DNA from 4 places in the Sphingopyxis fribergensis genome. Region 2 is predicted to be linked to each of the others. Evidence: predicted binding sites of a transcription regulator. Region 2 holds the regulator's gene; each other region holds the start of a gene.
The links. Region 2 encodes LexA, which represses DNA repair genes until DNA is damaged. Its sites were predicted from a motif close to GTTCCNCNCTTGTTCT; they were not measured.

Region 1 (5,879 bases), 1.5 Mb from region 2:
GTCATCGCGTTGAGGTCGAGCGTGCGCGTGATCGATGTCTCCATGCTGACGCTGCGGTCGTAACGGTCGCGGTGGAGAATGCTTGCCGGCTCCTTCGCGGCGGCGCCCATGCCGATATGGATCAAGCGGTCCTCGGGGATACCGCGACGCCACGCCTCGGCGAGGCTCGCAACGATGAAGCCCGCGCCCTGGTTCACCGACGAATTGGCGACCATCAGCTTCGAATAGGGGAAGGCGATCGGGCGGTTGCGTTCGTCGACTTTGAGGATGTCCTCTGGCGTCGTCGGCTTGCGGATCCACGCGCCGTCGTTGGCCGCCGCGACTTCCGAAAAGCGCGACCAGATTTCGGCGCTTTCGAACTGCGCTTCGGCAAGGCTCTGACCCCATCCGGCGCGCGTCGCATTTTCATAGAGCGGATAAACGTCGACCGGCGCCGCAAGGCCGTGCTTCTGCGCGTAATTGGGCTCGCGCCGCGTCGCGACCTGGCGGATTGCATTATAACTCTTGTCTTCGCCGCTCGCAGCCTTGGCGGCGCGGCCCGCGGCGGTGCGCAGCGCCTCGCCGCCGACGATTGCCGCCAGTTTGATCTCGCCTGCGCCGATGCGGTTCGCGGCTTCGTTGAGCAGGCGAACCGGCGTGTCGCCGTGCGGGGCGGCGGACTGATAGTTGATTGCGGGGTTGGCGCCGATCGTGGCGGCGAGCGGTTCGCAGAGCTTGCCGAGATGGTGGAAGCTGATCTGGTCGACGATCGCGAGGCTGTCGAGTTCCGTCAGTGAGACACCCGCGTCTCGCGCTGCGATCTCTAGCGCCGCGACCATCAGCCCCAGCGAATCGAGCCCTTGATCGGGATCGTCGGGCCGGTCGTTGACCTGTCCGACCCCGATGATGACGGGAATACGCTCAGGATCGGTCATCATGTCAGCGCGCCTTCCACTCGGGCTTGCGCTTCTGCGCGAAGGCGAGCGGGCCCTCGCGTGCGTCTTCGCTGCGCATCAGCACGCCGCGTTCGCGGGTGTTATGCTCCCAATAAGGCGCGTCGGCAGCGATACGGCCTTCGTCGATCCCCAAAGCGACGCGCTTAGACGCCTGCACCGACAGCGGAGCGTTGCCTGCGATCTTCTCGGCGAGCGCGATCGCGGTTTGCATCAGGTCGGCGAGCGGAACGACATGGTTGACGAGCCCGAATTCGGCGGCGCGCAAGGCGGGGATCGGGTCGCCGGTGAGCATATATTCCATCGCCAGCTTGCGCGGGATTTGCTGCGCGAGGCGGAAGGCGCCGCCCGCCGCGGCGAACAGCCCGACCTTGACCTCGGGCAGCCCGAATTGCGCGTGATCGGCGGCGATAATGATGTCGCTCATCAGCGCGATTTCGCAGCCGCCGCCGAAGGCGAAGCCGTTGACGGCGGCGATGATCGGTTTCGAGATGGGGTGCAAAACCATTCCTGCGAAGCCCCACGCCTGCTGCGCTGGATCGTCGGGATAAAGGCTCTCGCCGCGCGACAGGGCGACGAGGTCGGCGCCGGCGCAGAAGCTCTTGTCGCCCGCGCCGGTGAGGACGACGACGCGGATATCGGGGTCGGCTTCGGCGGTTTCGAGCGCGGTGCCGATGCCGACATGGACGGCGGCGTTGACCGCGTTGCGCGCCTCTGGCCGGTTGATCGTGACGATCAGGACATGGCCGCGGCGTGTCGTGAGGATGGTCGTATCGGTCATCGCGAATCTCTCCCTTTCGGGGGAGTATCGCGGGTGGTTGACGTTTACGTCAACTTTAATCCTCCCTGTCGCGTAGCGATGGGCAGGTGGAGGGGCAGCGACCTCGCGCCATGGCCCCTCCGTCAGCGCTGCGCGCTGCACCTCCCCATGGCTTCGCCACAGGGAGGAATTGGATCAGATCGACTGGCCGGTCTTCGCCCAGTCGGCGAGGAAGCCTTCGATGCCCTTTTCGGTCAGAATATGCTTGAACAGCCCCTTGATCACCGACGGCGGCGCGGTCATCACGTCGGCGCCGATCTTCGCGGCTTCGAGCACATGGATGCCGTGGCGCACGCTCGCGACCAGGATTTCGGTCTCATAGCCATAATTGTCGTAGATCAGCCGGATGTCGGAGATGAGTTGCATCCCGTCGAAGCCATTGTCGTCGTGGCGGCCGACGAAGGGGGAGACAAAGGTCGCGCCGGCCTTCGCCGCAAGCAGCGCCTGCGCCGCCGAGAAGCAGAGCGTGACATTGACCATCGTGCCGTCGCTGGTGAGCGCCTTGCAGGTTTTCAAACCGTCGATCGTCAGCGGCACCTTGATGCAGACATTGTCGGCGATCTTGCGGAGGATTTCGGCCTCTTTCATCATCGTCGCATGATCGAGCGCGACGACTTCGGCCGAGACCGGGCCGGTGGTCAGCGCGCAGATTTCGCGGGTCACTTCCTTGAAGTCGCGTCCCGACTTGGCGATCAGCGACGGGTTGGTGGTGACGCCGTCGAGCAGGCCTGTCGCGGCGAGTTCCTGAATGTCGGCGATTTCGGCGGTGTCGGCGAAGAATTTCATGGCGCGGGCTTTCTGGTGGGAAGGTGATTCGGGTTTAACGACGCCCTAGAGCAACGGGCGCGAAATATGAACCGTCCGCACGCCCCTTTCGTCATGCCGGACTTGATCCGGCATCCATAGCCGCGGCGCCGCATGGACCCCGGATCAAGTCCGGGGTGACGAAGATCGGAAAGGACTGGCGTTCGTTCTTTGTTCACGTTAAGCGCCGGTCATGGCCAAAGCGAAACGTCAATATGTCTGCCAGAATTGCGGGTCCGCCACCTATCGCTGGCAGGGCCAATGCGTCGATTGCGGCGAGTGGAACACCTTGGTCGAGGAGGCGGGCGAGACCGTGTTTTCGGCCAAGCATGACCTGAGCAAAGGCGGGCGGACGATCCCGCTCGAAACGCTGAATGCCGAAAGCAAAATGCCCGAACGCATGCTGTGCGGGATTGCGGAGTTCGACCGCGCACTCGGCGGTGGTTTCGTCGCGGGATCGGCGACGCTGATCGGCGGCGACCCGGGGATCGGCAAGTCTACGTTGCTATTGCAGGCGGCAGGGCGGCTCGCGAAAGCGGGCAAGTCGGTCGTCTATATCAGCGGCGAGGAAGCGGCGGCGCAGGTCCGGCTGCGCGCGCAGCGGCTGGGGCTGGGCAATGCGCCGGTCGCGCTCGCCAGCGCGACGTCGGTGCGCGACATCCTGGCGACGCTTGATCGGCAGACCGCCGATTTCGTCGTGATCGATTCGATCCAGACGATGCACAGCGACCTGATCGACAGCGCCCCCGGGACGGTGAGCCAGGTCCGCGCGAGCGCGCAGGAGCTGATCCGTTATGCCAAGGACAGCGACGCGGCGATCGTGCTCGTCGGCCATGTCACCAAGGACGGGACGATCGCCGGGCCGCGCGTGCTCGAACATATGGTCGACACCGTGCTGGCGTTCGAGGGCGAGCGCAGCCACCAATATCGCATTCTGCGCGCGGTGAAGAACCGTTTCGGCGGCACCGACGAGATTGGCGTGTTTGCGATGGGCGAGGAAGGGCTGGGCGAGGTGTCGAACCCGTCGAGCCTGTTCCTGACCGACCGCAGCCGCGACGTGCCGGGATCGGTGGTGTTTCCGGCATTGGAGGGCACGCGCCCGGTGCTGGTCGAGGTGCAGGCGCTGACGGTGCGGCTGGCGAGCGGCGCGACGCCGCGTAGAGCCGTCGTCGGCTGGGACAGCGGGCGGCTGGCAATGGTGCTCGCGGTGCTGGAGGCGCGCTGCGGGCTGCAGATGGGCGCCGCCGAAGTCTATCTCAACATTGCGGGGGGCTATCGGCTCACCGATCCCGCCGCCGACCTCGCGGTCGCGGCGGCGCTGATCTCGGCGTTCAGCGAACGGCCGGTGCCCGCCGACGCCATCGTATTCGGCGAGCTATCGCTGTCGGGCGAGGTGCGGCAGGTTTCGCACGACGGGCTGCGGCTACGCGAAGCGGCGAAGCTCGGTTTCTCGCGCGGTTGGGGACCGAAAGGTATGAAAGCGGTCGGCGGGATTTCGGTCACGGGTTTCGAACGCCTCGGCGAACTCGTTGACCTGATGCTCGGTCGCGACTAGCGATCGGCGAATGGGAAGTCTGACGGCTCTGGATATCGTCGTGCTGGTGCTGGTTGGCGGCGGCGCGGTGCTCGGTTTTTCGCGCGGCCTCGTGCAGGAGGTGACGACGCTGCTCGCGTGGATCCTCGCGATCGCGGCCGTGCGCTTCTTTCACCCGCTCGTCACCGACCTCCTCGCGGGCTGGGTCGGCACCGAGGGCGGCGCCGCGGCGCTCGCTTTCGTGCTGCTCTTCGGCGGCGTGTTCGCGCTCGCAAAATGGGGATCGCGCGCGATGGGACAGCGCAGCCGTGCGTCGCTGGTTGGCGGATTCGACCGGGGGCTGGGCGCGGGCTTCGGCGCGGTCAAAGGCCTGTTGATCGCGTCGATCGGCTTCATGCTCGTGACGCTGCTCTACGACATCGGTTATGGCAATGCGCAGCGCCCCGCTTGGATGACCGACAGCCGCACCTATCCGGCGCTGAGCGCCACAAGTGCCGCGATGAGCAAGGTGATCGCCGCGCGTCGCGCCGAAGCGCGCGAGGCCGAGGCCGAGGCGGCCAAGGGGGACGCGTCATGAACGTGCCGCTCTATAACCGTGACATTTTGGCGCTGGCGGTCGCGACCTCGGAATATCTGCCGATTGCCGATGCGCGCCACCGAGTCAGCAAGCGTGCCCCGCTGTGCGGCAGCGCGATCATCCTCGATCTCGATACCGACGATGCGGGGCGTGTGACGCGCGTTGGCATGCATGTCGAAGCGTGCGCGCTGGGTCAGGCGTCGGCGACGTTGCTTGCGCGCCATGCGCCGGGGATCGGCCTCGCCGAACTGCGCGCCGCGCGTGGTGCGATCGCGGGCTGGTTCGCGGGCGACGGGGCGCAGCCCGACTGGCCGGGGTTCGACCTGCTCGCACCGGCGCAGGGCTATCCGGCACGCCACGGCGCGATCCTGCTGCCCTTCGACGCCGCGATCGCCGCGCTCGAGGAACGGGCGGCGGCGGCATGAACTTGCTCGCGCTCACGGCGGCTGCCGCTGCCGAAGCCGCCGAAAAGGTCGGCGAGGCCGCGACCGATACCGCACTGGTCGAAGGTGCGATCCTGCTCGGCGTCGCGACTTTATTCGTGCTGATCTTTCGCCGACTCGGCCTTGGCGCCGTGCTCGGTTACCTGATCGCGGGTGCGGTCGTCGGTCCGCATGGACTCGGGCTCGTCGGCGGCGGCGAATCGAAGCTCGCCTTTGCCGAACTGGGCATCGCCTTCCTCCTTTTCCTCGTCGGGCTCGAACTGTCGCCGCGTCGGCTCTGGGACATGCGCCGCGCGATCTTCGGACTCGGCCTGATGCAGGTCGTGGTGACCGGGCTCATTCTCACCGGGCTCATCTATCTGACGCTCGGATTCAGCCCGGCAGCCTCGCTCGCGCTCGGCCTTCCGCTCGCGCTCTCGTCGACCGCACAGGTGCTGCCGGGGCTCAAAAGCTCGGGCCGGATCAATTCGCCCTTTGGCGAGAAAGCCTTCTCGATCCTTTTGTTCCAGGATCTCGCGATCGTCCCGATGATCACGATCGTCGCGGTGCTGTCGCGCGCGCCCGCCGATCCCTCGGCACCATCCGGGTGGCAGATGGCGTTCTTCACCTTGTGGGCGATCGTCGTACTGGTGCTGGCTGGCCGCTTCATCGTCAATCCGCTGCTCCGCATCGTCGGCCGGTACGGCGAGCGCGAACTGTTTGTCATCGTCGGGCTGCTGACCATTCTTGCCAGCGCCGCGCTGATGCACAGCCTGCACCTGTCGACCGC
Region 2 (5,879 bases):
TCGCTGCGCAGCAGGACGAAATCGTCGAGTTCGGCGTTCTGGACGGTGACGTCACCCTGGACCTTGTCGGCGATCGTCGCGGCGCCGTCCTGCGGCGCGCGCAGGCGGATAACATGAGGAGCCGACGGGTCGCCGTCGTCGCGGTCGCGCCACGGGCTGCGGACGCGGAAGGGCAGGCGTTTTTCCTGCGCCTCGGCACGCATCGCGGCGAGTTCGTCCTGTGTGAGGTAGCAACGATAGGCTTCGCCTTTCGCGAGCAGTTCCGCCGCAACCGCAGCGTGGCGCGGCGCGCGCGCGAACTGGAACACCGTCTCGCCGTCCCAGTCGAGGTCGAGCCACTGCATGCCGTCGAGAATCGCGTCGATCGCGGCGTCGGTCGAGCGCGCGCGGTCGGTGTCCTCGATCCGCAGCAGGAATTTGCCGCCGTGATGGCGAGCGAACAGCCAGTTGAACAGGGCGGTGCGCGCGCCGCCGATATGCAGGAAACCGGTCGGCGAGGGAGCAAATCGCGTCACCACGTCGGCGCCGGTTGCTTCGGGTGTCGCGTCGCGGCTCGCTGCTGCCACTTTGGTCTGGTTTTCGGTTGCCACTGCGGCCTCTTTCACTCAATTTGCCGCCCTTCTGGGCGGGGATCGGGGGAGCCCCTAGCATGGCGACAAGGCTGCTTCAAACGCCCATTGCGCGAGCTTGGGTCATACATTGGTGTCGGATCGCCGATGGGCTCGAAGCGCGGCTCGAGGCCGAGCGCGAGCGGGTCGGGCTCTGGCTGCCCGTTGCGCTCGGCACCGGTATCGCCGCATGGTTCGCATTACCCGCCGAGGCGCACTGGACGGGATTGCTGTTCGTGCTCGCAGGCGGCTTGTGCGCGGGGCTGCTCATCGGCTGGCATAGCCGGCTCGGGCGGCTGATCGTCATCGGGTGCGGAGTGACGGCAGCGGGCGTTTTGCTGATCTGGGCGCGCGCCCTATGGGTCGCGGCGGCGGTGTTGGCGGCACCGGTGGTGACCGAATTTTCTGCGATCGTCGAGCGCGTCGAGCCGCTGCCTGCGAAGGGACAAATTCGCATTATAGCTTTGCCGCGGAACCGCGCCGATTTGCCGCCGCGCGTGCGGTTGACGCTGCGCAGCGAACAGGCGGCCGACCTCACCGATGGCGCGACGATCGGGGTCAGGGCGCGGCTGATGCCGCCACCAACGGCGAGCCTTCCCGGCGGCTATGATTTTGCGCAGCGCGCATGGTTCGACCGCATCGGGGCGGTCGGGACGGTGTTGGGCGAGGTTTCGCGGGCGCCGGGCAGCTGGGGCGGGATACCGCCTCTGCGCGCGCGGCTCAGCGCGCATATCCATGATCAGGTTGCGGGATCGCCGGGCGGCATTGCTGCGGCGCTGGTGACGGGGGATCGCGGCGCGATCAGCGAAATCGACGAGGGGGCGATGCGGCGCAGCGGACTGGCGCATCTGCTGTCGATCAGCGGGCTGCACGTGACCGCCGTCGTCGGGTTTGCGATGCTGCTGACGATGCGGCTGTTCGCGCTGAGCCGGCGGCTGGCGCTGGCGGGTTATGTCCTTCCCCTCGCGGCAGCGGCAGGGGCGCTTGCGGGCGGTGGATATACATGGCTGGCCGGCGCCGAAGTGCCGACGCTGCGCTCGTTTATCGCCGCGCTGCTCGTGCTTGTCGCCTTTTTGATGGGGCGCGAGGCGCTGACGCTGCGGCTGGTTGCGGCGGGCGCGCTCGTCGTGCTGATCTGGCGGCCCGAATCGCTTGCGGGGCCTAGTTTCCAGCTGAGTTTTGCGGCGGTCACCGCGATCATCGCGCTGCACGAGAGCCGCCCGATGCGCGGCTTTCTGGCGCGGCGCGAGGAATCGTGGCTGCTGCGATTCGGTCGCGCCATTGCAGGGCTGCTTGTCACCGGGCTTGTCGTCGAAGTCGCGCTCGCTCCGATCGCACTGTTCCATTTCCACAAGGCGGGCCTCTATGGCGCGCTCGCCAATGTCGTCGCGATCCCACTGACGACCTTTGTTATCATGCCCGCCGAGGCGCTCGCCTTGCTGTTCGACAGCGTCGGACTGGGCGCGCCCTTCTGGTGGATTGCCGAACAGGCGCTTAGCGCGCTGATCGGACTGGCCCATGGCGTTGCGAACGCGCCGGGTGCGGTTGCGACTTTGCCGACGTTTCCGCGCTGGGGCTTTGCCCTGGCAGTCTTCGGCGGTCTCTGGCTGCTGCTGTGGAACACGCCCTGGCGTCGCGCCGGCGCATTGCCGTCGGCGATCGGAATGGCGGCGCTGCTCGTCCAGCCGCGTCCCGATCTGCTGGTGACCGGCGACGGCCGCCATATCGCCGCGGCGATTCCCGGTGGCAGCTACGCGCTGCTTCGCGACCGGGCGGGCGATTTTGTGCGCGGCAGCATGGCCGAGGCCGCAGGTGTCGATGCTCCTTTCTCGGCGCTCACCGAGCTCCCTCATGTCGAATGCAATCGCGATTTCTGCCGCTGGAGCCAGGGAAAGGGCCCGCGACGCTACATCATCCTCGCCTCGCGCGGGCGCGACCGGATCGAGGGTGCCGACATGGCGGCCGCCTGTGCCGCCGCCGATGTCGTGATCAGCGACCGCTGGCTGCCGCGCGAGTGCGTCGGGCGATGGATGACCATCGATCGCGACAGCCTGGCCGAAACCGGCGGGCTGGCGCTCTATCTGGGCGAAACACCGGGGGCCGTCGCCACGCTGCGCGCGGGCGACAGCCATCCGTGGCGTTTACCGCAACAGCTTAGTGGTAACGACGAAGCAGTCCCGACAGCCGCCCCTGCACGATGACGCGATCGGCGGGGTAGCGCTGCGGTTCATAGGCGGCGTTTGCCGGATCGAGGCGGATCATCGGGCCTTCGCGGCGGAAATATTTGAGCGTCGCATCTTGTCCGTCGACGAGCGCGACGACGATATCGCCTTCGCGTGCGGTACTCGCTTTCTGGATCAGCGCATAGTCGCCGTCGAAGATGCCCGCCTCGACCATCGAGTCGCCCGATACTTCGAGCGCATAATGTTCGCCGGAGCCGAGCAACGCGGCGGGGACCGTCAGATTATTATGGTCCTCGAACGCCTCGATCGGCACGCCGGCCGCGATCTTGCCATGCAGCGGCACCTCGACGATGTCGTTGGCGGCGATCGGTCGCAGCGCGGGGGCGGGTTTGCGCAGCGGCACGACATTTTCGCGCGGCGGAGCGGTTTTTGCCGCTTCAGGCACTTTGAGCACCTCCAGCGCGCGAGCGCGATTGGGGAGACGACGGAGAAAACCTCTTTCTTCCAAAGCACTTATCAGGCGATGTATGCCAGATTTCGACTTCAGACCCAGCGCCTCCTTCATCTCCTCGAACGATGGCGAAATGCCGCTCGTGTCGAGACGTTGCTGGATGAAGTGGAGCAGCTCGTGCTGCTTGGCGGTCAACATCGGTTGTTCTCCATGATGCCAGTTCCGGACATAGAGAGAACGATAGTGGAACAAAGCGGAACTTGTCAAGCGATGACGAGATAGTCCGCCATCGCGCCCGCGTCCTGCGCCGGGGCGCCGATCTCGCGGATCAACAGGCTGTTCGCCGAAGCCAGCGGCAGGGTCAGGCCGCTCTCCTGCCCGAGGAACGGCGTCAGATATCCATTTTCAAGGCGCGCGCGCAGGTAATCGCGGCGCGTGCCACCTTCGGGCAACGGTTCGGCAAGCGGCGCCCGTTGGACGGTGGGCAGCGGATCGCGCGCGCCGGCGAGATGGCGGATGAGCGGGAGAAGGAACAGCGTCGCGGTGACAAAGGCCGACGAAGGGTTGCCGGGCAGGCCGAGCAATATCGCATCGCCCATCGTCCCGGCGATCAACGGCTTGCCAGGACGCATCGCGATGCGCCAGAAATCGATATGGCCGCCTGCGTCTTCGAACGCGCCGCGGACATGGTCGTGATCGCCAACCGACGCGCCGCCGACGGTGACGATGACGTCGTGACGTCGCGCCAGATCTTTGAGAACCTTGGAAAGTAGCAGCCGGTCGTCGCGGACGTGATGCGGCAAGATCGGCTCGGGCACCTCGCCTGCGAGCATCGCTGCGAGCATCACGCCGTTGCTGTCCGGAATCTGGCCGGGTGCGGGGGGGCGCCCCGGCTGGACGAGTTCGTCACCCGTGGTCATAATCGCGACGCTTGGGCGCGTTCCGACGGCGAGCCCGCCCGCCCCGCTCATCGCCGCTGCGGCGATGGCACCGGGGGTCAGGCGCGTTCCTGCGGGGAGCAGGCACTCCCCGCTCGCGAAATCGGCGGCGCGTTCGCGGATATGACGTCCGCGCGTGCCCGGGCCATCGCCGGTCAACCTCAGGTGCGTGCCGTCGACGGCGACATCTTCCTGCACGACCACCGTGTCGGCGCCAGCGGGCACCATCGCGCCCGTGAAGATTCGCATCGCTTCGCGCGCACTGACCGCCCGATCGGGCGCGGCGCCCGCAGCCACTTCGCCGATTACGGCCCACGGGCCCGGTAGGTCGTCGAAACGAATCGCGTAGCCGTCCATCGCCGACAGCGGCGCGGCGGGCTGATCGCGCTGGGCGAGGACATCGTCTGAAAGATAGCGGCCAAGCGATTCGGACAGGCTGATATTTTGGCGCGGCAGCGGCTCCCGAAGCGCGAAAAGCCGTGCCTGCGCCTGCTCGACGGGAAGCAGGCCCGTCATCCGGCGCGCCAGTCGCCCGAGCGGCCGCCGCTCTTTTCGAGCAGGCGAATATCGCCGACGATCATTTCGCGATCGAGCGCCTTGGCCATGTCGTAGAGGGTGAGGAGTGCGACCGAAGCGGCGGTCAGCGCTTCCATCTCGACTCCGGTGGGGCCCGTTGTGGCCGCCGTCGCGGTGACAGCGATGCCATTTTCTTCCCATGCGAAATCGATGCCGACCTTGGTCAGGGCAAGCGGATGGCAGAGCGGGATGAGGTCGGCGGTGCGCTTCGCGGCCATAATCCCGGCTATGCGCGCGGTCGATAGAACATCGCCCTTGGGCGCGTTGCCGCTGCGGATCGCGTCGAGCGCGTCCGCGGACATGGTGATGCGCCCACCCGCGACCGCGCGGCGCTGCGTGGCGGGCTTGGTGCCAACATCGACCATCGACGCAGCCCCGCTTTCGTCGAGGTGCGTCGGGCGAGTCACGCGGCGGCGCCCGTTAGCAGCGCGCGCGTTGCCGCCGTGACGTCGTCCTGGCGCATCAGGCTTTCGCCGACGAGGAAGGTTTTGACGCCGCTCCGCGCCAGTCTTTCGCAATCGGCGTGGCTGGCGATGCCGCTTTCGCCGACGAGCAATGTTCCGGGCGGGACGCGCTTTGCAAGGCGTTCTGTGACGCCCAGATCGGTTTCGAAGGTTCTGAGGTCGCGGTTGTTGACACCGATGAGGCGCGACGTCAGCCTTGTCAGCGCGCGATCGAGTTCGGCCTCGTCATGGACTTCGACGAGTATGTCCATGCCGCGTTCGATCGCTGCGGCCTCGATTTCCTGCATCACGCCATCCTCGAGCGCGGCGACGATGATCAGGATCGCATCGGCGCCGATCGCGCGCGCTTCGGCGACCTGCCACGGGTCGACCATGAAATCCTTGCGCAGCGCAGGGAGGGTGCAGGCGGCGCGCGCCGCGACCAGATAATCTTCATGTCCCTGAAAATAGAACGCATCGGTCAGGACCGACAGGCAAGCCGCTCCACCCGCTGCATAAGCGCGCGCATGATCGGCAGGGTCGAAATCATCTCTTATCAATCCCTTGGATGGTGACGCTTTCTTGATTTCTGCGATCAGGCCGAAACCGCCCGCGTCGATCTTGGCCTGAAGCGCCGCCGCGAAGCCGCGAACCGGGCCGGCGTCGATTGCGTCAAGTTC
Region 3 (5,879 bases), on a different replicon from region 2:
TCATGCGAACAGCCCGTGCAGGAACCAGCCTTGACCGCCCGTGGCGCTGTCCATGCCGTCGCCGTTCCGGAAGAGCCAATAGCGCGCGCCGGTTTCGTCCTCGACCTGGAAATAATCGCGAACGCCGAGAAATTCGGCGTCGTTCAAATGCCATTCGCCATAGATGCGTTCAGGACCGTCGGCGCGCGTCACCCGGCGCCGGACGCCGCGCCAGACAAAATGCACGGGTGGATGGTCGGGCAGCAGGGCCATGGTATCGACGGGCTCGGGGCGTGCGAAAAGCCGCGCCGGGCGCGGCCAGGCAGCCGGCCACCGGGTCTCGGTCGGATCGGACATCGGCGCGATGCGGGCGACCGAACGCTCGGGAATATCGCTCTCGCGCGCGGCGGCCCGAAAGAGCCGCCCCTCCCCTATCCGGTTCCCGAGCAGGTCGACGAGGGCCGCGACGTCGGGGACGGGAGCCTCGCCGAGATTTGAAACCATGTGGTAGGTCAGCGGTTCAGCCGCGGGGACGGTCAGCTGCATTCGCTCGACACCGAAACCCGGATCGATGGTCTCAAGCCGGTCGCAGAGCAGCCGTGTCATCTGCCTGCGATCGCGGCTCGGCTTGGCAAGTCCGGCCCGAATAGCCTCGATGCGGTTATCGACCCGGTGGAAGCTGAGGTCGAGTCGGCGTGCGCCGACGCCTTCCTCCTCCAGACGCCGGGCGAGTTCGTCGACCAGCTTACCCGTGTAGCGCGCGAGCGTTTCGGGCGCGCCGATCGGCTCGGCGAACCGCCGCTCGACGGTGATCGGCTCAGGCGGCTGGATCGGCTCGAAGGGTTCGGCGACGCGGCCGAAGGCCTGGTCGAGGCGCTGGCCGGGCGCAGACCCGAAGCGCAGGGCCAGCGACGCGCGCGGCATCGCCTCGAGGTCGGCGATTGTCTCAAGGCCGAGGCGCCCGAGAGTGAGCACCATGTCGGCGTCGAGGCGCAGCGCCGCGATGGGGAGCGCGCCGATCGCCGCCTTAAGTTCGAGCGGATCGACGACGCGCGCGGGACCGGCCCCATAGCGCGCAAGCGCGTGCGCCGCGCCATAGGTCGGCGCGCAAACCGCGCGCGCGGTCGCCCCCACCTCCGCAAGGCGGTGGACGAGATCACGAAGGACGCCCTCAGGTCCGCCAAAGGCGTGCGCGGCGCCGGTGATGTCCAGCATCAGGCCATCGGGCGGATCGGCCGCGATGATGGGCGCGTAGCGGCGCAGCGACCAGCAGGCGAGCTTCTCCAGCGCGGCGCGATCGGCGTCCGGTTCGGCATCGAGGATCTGGAGATCGGGAACGAGCGCCTGTGCCTGCGCGACCGTCATACCTGGGACAAGACCGATCGCGCGCGCCGCCGCATTCGCCGCGGTCAGGAGACGGCGCTGCCCTTCCATCGCCGCCAGCACCAGCGGCGCGTCAGGAGGCGGCGCGCTGGAGCCAAGCCTGCGACGCAGCCGATCGGTCGGCCAGGTCGGCAGGAAGAGCGAGATGACCTGCCGCATCGCAGCCTTCCACGAGAAAATCGGCGCTCTCGCCAGCCCGGCACCGGATGAGCTCGACAAACCAGCGCGGCCGCCCGACCCCGGGAACCGGGAGCGGCGCGGTCGGCACGCTGGTCACGCGCCAGCGGGTCGCGGCCGCGGTCGGCTGTCCGAAATCGGAGGCTTCGGCCGTCCGGCGCCAGCGGCGGATGGCGATGCCGATGGTGCCGGTGCTTTCGGCCGCCAGTTGCAGACGGCGCGAGGCCGTCATCGAAAGCCGGGCCGCTTCGGCAACGACACCGCCGAGGCCGCCATGACGAAGCCCCTCCTCAAAGCAGCTCAGGAGCGAGGTCTCGTCGCGGGCTTCGACATAGATGACCCGGTCGGGATCGAGACCCGCGAGCGCGAGCGCCGGCGCGAACAGGTCGGACTGCGTCATGCACCAGAGTATCTTGCCTTTGACGCGCGCGAGAATGCCGGCAGCGAACAAGGCGGCGGCAGCCGCATCCGTCGCGCCTTGCGCGCCGCCGGCGACTTCATGGAGGGCGCCGAGCGCGAGCCCGCCACCAGGCAAGCGCCTGTCGATCGCGTCGAGCCCGAACGGCAAGGTGCCAGACGAGCGCCGTTCGGCCCCCTCGATCCTGGCGATCCGGGCGCGTAGCGTCGTCAGATGAGGGCGCGGCCCTCTCTCCGTCATGAAGGGCCTCCATGGCTTTGGCGGTTGGTTGTGTTCTATTTTTGTTCTATAAAGGCCGAGAGTCAACGGGCCGGAGTCGCCGCGACTGCGGCGGCCCAGCCAAAGACAGGAAAGATCAAGGAAAATCGGGATGGAGAAGCGCAAGCCACTCAAGCTTCGCCTGTCGGGCGAGACACCTTCGGAGGCTGTTGGCACGGCGGAGAGCGCCATGCGAGACCGCGACTCGGGCGAATCGGCAGCGGTCCAGACACCGGATCTGGAGCCGATCACCGATGACGAGATTCCGTGGTGAGTTGAGGCCATGTCGCGGCTTCATGTCATCACGGCGAGCGCGAGCGATGTGGCGGCTTATTTCGAAGCCGAGCCGCCATCCGGCCTCACGACGCCCGAAGGGGACATCAAGGAAGGACTGACCGGACTCGTCATTTTCGAGAAGGACGGCCGCCGATTGCTGCGGCCCGTCACCTGGGGCTTTCCGCGCCTGACCCGCGAAATGCGCGAGCGCGGCGAGCCGCCGGGGCGCATCGGGCTTGTCGCTGACCTCACCAATCCGATGTGGGAAGAGATGGTGGTGGAGCCGCGCTATCGCTGTCTCATCGCGCTGACCCATTTCGGCAATCCCGACGGGACGCCGGGTGCGATGACTCGGACCTGGTTTTCGGTGAAAGATCAGCCGATCATGGCCTGGGCGGGTTTCTGCCGGAGCTTGCCCGACCAGGGGCCGGTCTATGCGGGCATGACGATGAGTGCGAATGCGGCGGTCATGCCGACTAACGACCGGATGCCGGTGCTCCTTGAGCGCGCCGAGTGGGATCAGTGGTTTCGTGGCTCCGTTCGCGAAGTAATTGGGTTCCAGTTCCGCCCGCCGTTCGCCGCCGAACGAATGATCGTCGAGCCGACCGATGATCGCTGGAACAGCGGCAAAGGGCCACCCGAGCCGCAACTCGCTTTGCAATGAGACGGCGATTGTATGGCACGTTGGATGCTCGCGCGGGAGGCTTCTCGCCGCTATGGGCATGACAATGCCCGATAGAGACATGCTGCCGCGCACGTTCCAGGCGAACGTTGACCGCTTTTATCAGCGCGTCATCCTGAAGACGCTTGGTGACCTTCCGACGCACGAAACGCTGGTTGTGGGCGAAGCGTCAGATATGGATGAATTCCTTGATCGGTGCGCCGCGCAAATCGATAACTACACGGCCAACGAGGCCGCCAAGGCCTTTGTCCTCACGCTCGACGGGCTGTTCGAACGCCAGCTCGCGCGGTGGGCTCGGGCGCACGGCGTGAAGTTCTCTGGCGCAACCGATCTGTCACGAGCAGCGCGGGAAATCGCTGCGATCGATGTGGGTGCGATCGGCGTGGCAAGCGATCTCCACGAAATGCACCTCGCCGCCAATGTCGCTAGGCATGGCGATGGCGGCGCCTGCACGAAATTGCTCGCGAAGGCCCCGCAACTCTGGACTCGGATATCCTTCGATTATGACGATATCGCCCCCGCGCCGGTGCCGACGAGTGAGGAGCTGCGGATCGGTCAGGACGAACTTCGGCGCTATGCACGCGCCGTTGTTCAATTCTGGGGCCACGCCGATCCCCTGCCCGGTGCCGTGCTTGTTGCGCCTTATTGAAGTGCCCGTAAGCGCAGAACGCGGGGATCTTTGGCGTTCCTCCGCCGGCGCTTTAGCGCTACGCACCTTCCTATGCAGCGTTCCCAGCTCGGAAAGGGCCGCAAGCCATGTGCAATCTCTATACGGAGCGCCTCAGCGCCGCTGAAGTCGCAGCCCACTTTGGCGTAGACGTTCCTGACATCGTTGCAACTAATGCACCGTCGACAGTTCACCCCGGCGCGCCCGGTATGGTGGTCCGCGCCGAAAGCGGTCGACGAATTCTTCAATCGATGGGTTGGGGATTTCCTCTGAAGCTAGCCTCGATGAAGCCGGGTTCGAAGCCCAAGGCGGTTAATAATATTGCGGATCTGCGCAAACCAATGTGGGTGGGCCTCGCCCGTAAACCGCAGTGGCGCTGCCTGATTCCGCTAACGGCCTGGGCGGAACCCGCGGGGATCAAGGGAAGCAAAACCCGAACCTGGCTGTCGCTGAAAGACCGTCCGGTTTTTGCATGGGGCGGCTTGTGGCGGGACAGTGCCGAATGGGGTCCGGTCTATTCGGGCGCCATGACCGATGCGAACGAAGTTGCCGCGACAGTCCATAATCGGATGCCTGTCCTCCTCCACGAGGACGAATATGACCGTTGGCTTCACGGTACCTTCGATGAGCTGACCGCGCTTCAGGATCGGGTGTTTCCGAGCAGACTAATTGAGATCGAGCCGACCGACGAACCATGGCACGGTTGGCCCTCAGACATGCTGCAGGCAACGTTGCTATAGGCTGTTCAGCTGAACTTGCACCACCGTCGCCTTGGTTCGCTCTACAGGGACGCCTTGGATGAGCGTGCAAGCGTGAGCGGTTTGGAACCCTTCAGCGATCGCGAGATCTCCCCTCCCTTCTCCATTCCGAATGAATCCATGTTTGAAAACGCCCGGCGCGATAGCGTCGGGGTGATTCCAGATTCTAATGATTCTAAGATTCGGGGCAGCGTGACCGGCGGTTTTCCTGTGGAAACCAAGCAGTATCCTGTCCTTTTGGGGGCTTTATCCTGACGTCCTGGGGGCTTTAGCCTGACCGATCGGGGGAATTATCCTGCCCCTTTGGGGTATCCTGTCCGATTGGGGTGGTGCGCTCAATGCTTTCGTCGTTGCAATTTAATGGACGGGATCGGCTCAGGAGTGCGGTTCTAACGGGGGTCGCTGCGACTCGCGGATTCTCTGGGTCCTTGCTCTCATCTTAATTGGACTCGATCCTGTCCGATTGGGGGCGGTGCCGGCTAATCCATCCTGTCCTGACTTGACGAGTGAGGTCAGGTCAGGCAACCTGATGTCCAATGAGGTGAAATGATGGGGGAATCGGACTCAGTACTCATAGCGGATGATGAGAACGAAGTCTCCTCCGCTCGCGCGATGCGTGTCGCCGCGGCGCTCGCCCGCAAGGGCGGTGAGGAGTTCGTCAAACCTGGCCGGCTCGTCGAAGTTCGTTTCGTTCGTGGTCAGTCGCTCAGCTTGACGGCCTCTCGCCTTCTCGCGCTGATGATCCTCACGGCAGGCGGCGACGCTTGGCGTGATGTCTCGCATCGAATGCGTAAATCGGACATTCGACGTGGTCACAAAGGAAATGAGCGGATCGTCGACATGCTCGAAGAACTTCATCGCACGTTGTTCGCGGAGGACGACAAGTCCTGGCGTGGAAAGCGGGCGACCAAGCGTTTTAGTCTTATTCAGGCTTCGTGGGAGGAAGTCGAGGAAGAGGGCAAGGAGACCGGTTGGATCGAGTGGCAGTTCACCCCGGATGCGCGACGCCTCATCCAGGAATCGCAGACTTACGCGGTGATGAACCGACAGGCCGTTCTCGGCTTCCGGTCGGCCTATTCTCTCAAACTCTATGAAGAGGGTGCGCTGCGGTTGCATCGGCGGCAGCCGATTTGGAAGGTCGACATGGTCGGCCTTCGGGCTGCGCTGGGGATCGATCCAGAGAAATATGCCGATTTCGCTCAGTTGCGGCGCAAGGTGCTGCAGGTCGCGAAAGCCGAAATCGACCAGCTCGCGCATTTCACTGTGGAATGGAACGAGATC
Region 4 (5,879 bases), 2.1 Mb from region 2:
ACCGGCGCTGGAGCTGGCCCGGACAGGGCGGCAAACCGGTCTATAATGTGCGCTCGGAGCGCCGCGATCTCGGCATGCAGCGATGCCTCGTCCTCTGCGACGGTTTCTATGAGTTCACCGATCCCACCGACCCTGCGCAGAAGCGGCTCGACAAGTGGCTGTTCACGCTGAAGGACCATCGCTGGTTCTGCATGGCCGGCGTCTGGCGCGACAGCCATGTCGGCGAAGCCTTCAGCCTCCTGACCATGGACGCAGGTCCCGACATCGCACCCTATCACCATCGCCAGATCATTCCGCTGCCACGCGATCAATGGGCCGCTTGGCTCGATCCGCGCGTTCCGGCCGAGGACATATTGAAATGGCTTCCCGAAGGCAGCCTCGAGGTGACGCAGGTATATGGTAAGCCGCCTGCACAAGGCGCTCTTGCCTTATGACGAACGAAGAGGGACTCGATCTGTTCGTGACCGCGCAAGAGCAAATCTACCCGCGCGCGCTCGGCGAGATTCGCCGCGGCAAGAAGTGCTCGCACTGGATGTGGTTCATATTCCCGCAGCTGGCAGGCCTTGGCCGAAGCGCGACGTCGAAGCTCTACGGTCTCGCGGGAGCCGATGAGGCGCGGGCCTATCTGGCCCATCCGCTTCTCGGCGCGCGCTATGCCGAATGCGTCGAAGCGATCCAGGACCTGCCGGCAAGCGACCCGGTGGCGGTCTTCGGCGAGGTCGACGCCGTCAAGCTGCGTTCATCGCTGACATTGTTCGAGGCCGTGAGCCGGCGGCCGCTCTTCTCCGCCGCGCTCATCCGCTGGTTCGGCGGCGAGCGCGATGAGCGCACCCTCGGCCTGCTCAGCCGCGACGACAGCATGCCGTGACGCCGACGCGTGTCAGCCGCGCGGATTGCGAAACAGCGGCAGCATCCGGTGGAGCACTTCGTCCTTGTCGAAAAAATGATGCTTGAGCGCGCCGAGAACATGCAGCGCGAGCACGACGTAAATGGCCTTCACCATCAGCTTGTGTATGTCGCCGAGCTCTTCGGCGAGATCCTCGTTCAGCGGTAGCGGAAGATTGGGCGCGGGCACGGCGCCGTAAAGCGGCACTTCAGGCGCCCCGCCCGCCGACGCTGCGGCCCAGCCGAGAAGCGGGGCGCCGATCATCAGCACATAGAAGAGGACATGGGTCGTGCGCGCGAGCATCCGTTCCCATGACGGCATGCCGCCGGGGAAGGCCGGCCAGGGATGGCCGAAGCGCCAACCGAGCCGGATAATGCTGAGCGCGAGGATCGTGATCCCGACCGATTTGTGCAGATGATAATAGCCAAGTTTCTCGCTGTCCGAGGCGTCCTCCATCCAGCCGCCAAAGGTGGCATTGGCGATGATCAGGATGGCGATCGTCCAGTGCAGGACGATCGAGACGGTGGAATAGCGGCTGTGATTCTCACGCATGATTCGCCTCGCAATAGGTCCGTCACCGGTCTTCCAATGCTTTGGCGGCGATCCTCGTTCCGTCAGCAGGACGCAGCCGTCACGATCATGAGCCCAATTTGTTTCGCTTTTACAGAGGCCGGGCGGAAGGCGCGCACCGATTCCCGGCGGTTCGTCGCGGCCCGCTTGACGCGCCCTTTGACTCGGTGGAACATAAAGGGAACATTTGAGTCGATATTTCCCATGAGCACGACGCCCCAATCTGCACCTCGGCCAAGTGCCAGAGATATCGACGTGCTTCGCGCGGCGGTGGCGCGTGTAGCCGCCTCGCGCGGGCCGGTCTTGCCGTTCGGCGTCGGGCCGGTCGATCATCTTCTCGCTGGCGGCGGGCTCGATGGCGCAGGCCTGCACGAGGTCACGGGCGCCTCGGCAAGCTGGAGCGATGACGCTGCGGCAACGCTCTTCGCGGCTGGAATCGCGTCGCGCTTCGCGGCGGCGCCCGACGTGTCGGCGCTCTGGGCGCTGACGCGGTTCGATCTCTATGCCCCCGGTCTCGAACAGGCGGGGCTCGGTCCGGACCGCGTGCTCTATGCTCAAGGCAGGACCGACAAGGAACTGCTGGCGCTGTGCGAGGACGCGCTGCGCGACGGTTCGCTCGCCTGCGTCGTTGCCGAAGTGAAAGCGGCCGATCAGACCGCGACGCGCCGGCTGCAACTGGCAGCATCCGAGGGCAACACGCCGATGATCCTCTATCGCCGGTACCGGCGTTATGGCCAATGCCCGCTCGCCGATCCGTCGCTCGCAATGACCCGCTGGCGCATCGGCACCTTGTCGTCGGGCCGCCTCGCCTCGCCCGGCGTCGGGCGCGGGCGCTGGAATGTCGAGCTGGTCCGGCAGCGCGGCGGGCCGCCTTTTTCCCTCGAACTGGAGGCGTGCGATGACCAGGGTCGCCTCGCTCTTCCTGCCGCAACTGCCGATCGAGCGGTTGCGCCGGGCAGAACGGACACCGTCGCATTCGGGCACGCCGCCTGATCGGGCGCGGGCGGGTCCGCGCTTCCCCGAGCCTGTCGACGACAATCCCGGCACCTGTTCGGTGCCGCGCGGCGGCGGCTGGCGTCCGGGCGCGCGCTGGGCGCAAGGCACGCACTCCGGCGAGCCGTCGCTCGACGCCCTCCCGGCGCACCAGCGACCGACGATGCGCGAGCTCGGACGGCGGAGCGAAGCTGCCGCACCGGTGTTCCGGGCGTTGCGCTCGGACGACGGGACGTCGGGCGGGATCGCTGCGCCGCTGCCGCCGCTCTGGGGCCTCCGTCCGACGATCGTCGTCGCGCGAACCGGCCAGCGCGACGTCGTGACCGCCGCCTGTCCGGCGGCGCTCGATCTCGGCCTCGTGCCCGGCATGGCGGCCGCCCATGCCCGCGCGCTGGTCTCCGATCTCGACATACTCGATGCCGCACCCGACGCCGATCGCGCGTGGCTCGATCGCCTTGCGCTCCACGCCGCCCGCTGCTGGACGCCGACGGCGGCAGTGTCGGGCATCGACGGGCTGTGGCTCGACCTGTCGGGCACGACGCATCTCTTCGGCGGCGAAGAGCGTTTCGCGGCGCGTCTGCTCGGTTTTCTAAGGCGCCTCGGCTTCACCGCGCGTGTCGCGATCGCCGGCACGCCCGGCGCCGCTCACGCGCTCGCACGCGATGGCGGCGCGGGCGTGCGGATCTTGCCGGAAGGAGGCGAGAGCGAGGCGCTGGCGCCTTTGCCGCTGGCGGCGCTCCGGCTGGCGCCGGAGGCGCTCGCCGCGGCGGCGCGCTTCGGGATCGAGCGGATCGCCGATCTTTATCCGATGCCGCGCGGGCCATTGGCCCGGCGGCTCGGGCGCGGCGCGGTCGAGCGGCTCGACCAGGCGCGAGGGTTCGTACCCGAGCCGATCGTGCCCGTCGTCCCGTTCGACATGCCCGAGGCGCGCCGTTCCTTGCTCGAGCCGATCGGGACCGCCGAGGCGATCGAGCAGGTCATCGCCGACCTGCTCGGCGATCTCGTGCTCGCGCTGCGCGAGCGCAGTCTTGGCGTGCGGAGCCTCGTCTTGCGCTGCGACCGGCTCGACATGGGCGCGCAGTTCGTCACCGTCGGCACGGCGCGCGCGACGCGCGATGCGAAACATCTGCTGCGCCTGTTCAGGCTCCGGATCGACCGGATCGAGCCGGGGCTCGGGATCGAGACGATGGTTCTCGCGGCGCCGCAGGTCGAAGCGCTGGCGCCCGAGGCGATCGCCGCCGTGCTCAACACGGCACGCCAGGCGCCCGACCTCGCTCCGCTCGTCGATGCGCTGGCCGGCCGCGCCGGCGATGCCGCGCTGTTCCGCCTGTCCGCGATCGAAAGCGATGTCCCCGAGCGCGCGATCGTGCGCGCCGGGCCTTTGGCCCAGCCTGCCGGCTGGCCCGTCTGGCCGCGGCCGATCCGGATGCTCGCGCGGCCCGAGGCGCTGTCGGGCGTCGTCGCCTTGCTTCCCGACCATCCGCCGCGCCGCTTCGCGTGGCGCGGGCGGAGCTATGCGGTGGTCGCAGGCGATGGCCCCGAGCGCATCCATGGCGAATGGTGGCGCCGCCCGGGCGAGATGTGGGCGGTTCGCGACTATTTCCGGGTCGAGGCGACAAGCGGCGAGCGCTTCTGGCTCTTCCGCCGCGGCGACGCGATCACCGACAAGACGGGTGACCTCAGCTGGTACATGCACGGCGTGTTCGGATGACGGACCCCGTTACGACCTATGTCGAACTCTACGCCACGAGCCATTTTTCCTTTCTGCGGGGGGCCTCTTCGCCCGAGGAATTGTTCGCGGCCGCCGCTGCCCTCGGCCATTCGGCCCTCGGGCTTTGCGACCGGGGCAGCGTCGCCGGCATGGTGCGCGGTCTGTCGGGACAGGAAGCAACCGGCGTCCGGCTGATCGCGGGGACGCGCGTCGACCTTCGCGACGGTCGCTCGATCCTCCTCTATCCGACGGACCGCGCGGCCTGGTCGCGGCTGACCCGGCTGCTCTCCTTGGGCAAGGGGCGCGGCGGCAAGGGCAATTGCTGGCTCGACTGGCCCGACGTCGCGGCCTCGGCCGAGGGCCTCGTCGCGATCCTCCTGCCCGGTGAAGCCGACGAACGGGCGCGGCTCGATCTCGCCGAGCTCAGCGGCGCCTTCGGCCCGCGCGCCTTTCTCGCGCTCGCGCTGCGCCGCCGGCCCGGCGATTTCGCGCGGCTTCGCGCGCTCGATGCGCTGGCGCAGGAAGTGGCGGTGCGGAGCGTCGCGCTCGGCGACATCCTCTACCATGCGCCCGAACGGCGCCCGCTGCAGGACGTGCTGACCGCGATCCGCGAGAAGACGACGGTCGATGCGCTCGGGTTCAAGCGCGAACGCTTCATGGACCGGGCCTTGAAGAGCCCGGCCGAGATGGAAAGGCGCTTCGCGCTGTTCCCCGACGCGATCGCGGCGACCGCCGACATCGCGGCAGCCTGTCGCTTCGACCTTGCCGAGATCCGCTACCAATATCCCTATGAGCAGGTGATGGAGGGCCGCACCGCGCAGGAAGCGTTGGCGGCGTTGACCGAGGAAGGTGCGAACCGGATGTTTCCGGGCGGCGTGCCGCCTGCCTTTCGGAAACAGATCGATCACGAGCTGCGCCTGATCGGCGAGCTCGGCTACGCGCCCTATTTCCTGACCGTCAATTCGATCGTCGCCGAGAGCCGGCGGCGCGGCATATTGTGCCAAGGGCGCGGGTCAGCCGCGAACAGCTGCGTCTGCTTCCTGCTCGGCGTGACTTCGATCGACCCGATCAAGCACGAGCTGCTCTTCGAGCGCTTCGTGTCGGGTGAACGCAAGGAGCCGCCCGATATCGACGTCGACTTCGAACATGAGCGGCGCGAAGAAATCATCCAGTGGATCTACGAGACCTACGGCCGTCATCGCTCCGCGCTGACCGCCGTGGTCACGCGATACCGAACCCGCGGGGCGGTCGCCGAGGTGGGGAAGGCGCTCGGGCTACCGCGGGATCTCACCAAGATGCTGACCGGCCTCGTCTGGGGCTGGTCGGTCGACGGCATCCCCGAGGAGCGCATCGCTGAGCTTAACCTCAACGCCAATGACTATCGACTTCGGCTGACGCTCGATCTAGCGCGGCAGCTGATCGGGACGCCGCGGCATCTCTCCCAGCACCCGGGCGGCTTCGTGCTGACCGAGGAGCGGCTCGACGATCTTGTGCCGATCGAGCCGGCGCGGATGGAGGACCGCCAGATCATCGAATGGGACAAGGACGATATCGACGTCCTCAAATTCATGAAGGTCGACGTGCTGGGTCTCGGGATGCTCGGCTGCATGAACCGGGCGTTCAACCTGCTCCGCGAACACAAGAGCATCGATGTCGGCATGGCCGACCTGCAGGACGACGACCCGGCGGTCTATGGGATGATCCAGAAGGCCGACACGC

Region 1: radA (DNA repair protein RadA) is a predicted target of LexA. The motif match lies at 2,719-2,734, and genes of this name have one in related genera.
Region 3: SKP52_RS24000 (ImuA family protein) is a predicted target of LexA. The motif match lies at 2,230-2,245, and genes of this name have one in related genera.
Region 4: SKP52_RS22900 (ImuA family protein) is a predicted target of LexA. The motif match lies at 1,626-1,641, and genes of this name have one in related genera.

Annotation. Positions count from the first base shown of each region.
Region 1 is NZ_CP009122.1:3,458,071-3,463,949, reverse strand. Features, by position in the region: gene SKP52_RS16060 (acetyl-CoA acetyltransferase) at 1-914, opposite strand, end outside; gene SKP52_RS16055 (enoyl-CoA hydratase-related protein) at 919-1,713, opposite strand; gene fsa (fructose-6-phosphate aldolase) at 1,888-2,538, opposite strand; gene radA (DNA repair protein RadA) at 2,750-4,111, shown strand; gene SKP52_RS16040 (CvpA family protein) at 4,122-4,667, shown strand; gene SKP52_RS16035 (iron-sulfur cluster assembly scaffold protein) at 4,664-5,092, shown strand; gene SKP52_RS16030 (cation:proton antiporter domain-containing protein) at 5,089-5,879, shown strand, end outside.
Region 2 is NZ_CP009122.1:1,955,436-1,961,314, reverse strand. Features, by position in the region: gene gltX (glutamate--tRNA ligase) at 1-590, opposite strand, end outside; gene SKP52_RS09095 (ComEC/Rec2 family competence protein) at 650-2,809, shown strand; gene lexA (transcriptional repressor LexA) at 2,763-3,440, opposite strand; gene SKP52_RS09085 (molybdopterin molybdotransferase MoeA) at 3,506-4,696, opposite strand; gene moaC (cyclic pyranopterin monophosphate synthase MoaC) at 4,693-5,163, opposite strand; gene trpC (indole-3-glycerol phosphate synthase TrpC) at 5,160-5,879, opposite strand, start outside.
Region 3 is NZ_CP009123.1:128,654-134,532, forward strand. Features, by position in the region: gene SKP52_RS23990 (error-prone DNA polymerase) at 1-4, opposite strand, end outside; gene SKP52_RS23995 (Y-family DNA polymerase) at 1-1,521, opposite strand; gene SKP52_RS24000 (ImuA family protein) at 1,436-2,197, opposite strand; gene SKP52_RS26610 (hypothetical protein) at 2,328-2,489, shown strand; gene SKP52_RS24005 (SOS response-associated peptidase family protein) at 2,499-3,155, shown strand; gene SKP52_RS24010 (hypothetical protein) at 3,235-3,822, shown strand; gene SKP52_RS24015 (SOS response-associated peptidase) at 3,930-4,580, shown strand; gene SKP52_RS26365 (hypothetical protein) at 4,653-4,853, shown strand; gene SKP52_RS24020 (replication initiation protein) at 5,211-5,879, shown strand, end outside.
Region 4 is NZ_CP009122.1:4,886,126-4,892,004, forward strand. Features, by position in the region: gene SKP52_RS22885 (SOS response-associated peptidase family protein) at 1-434, shown strand, start outside; gene SKP52_RS22890 (DUF1810 domain-containing protein) at 431-868, shown strand; gene SKP52_RS22895 (cytochrome b) at 881-1,438, opposite strand; gene SKP52_RS22900 (ImuA family protein) at 1,661-2,449, shown strand; gene SKP52_RS22905 (DUF6504 family protein) at 2,355-4,160, shown strand; gene SKP52_RS22910 (error-prone DNA polymerase) at 4,157-5,879, shown strand, end outside.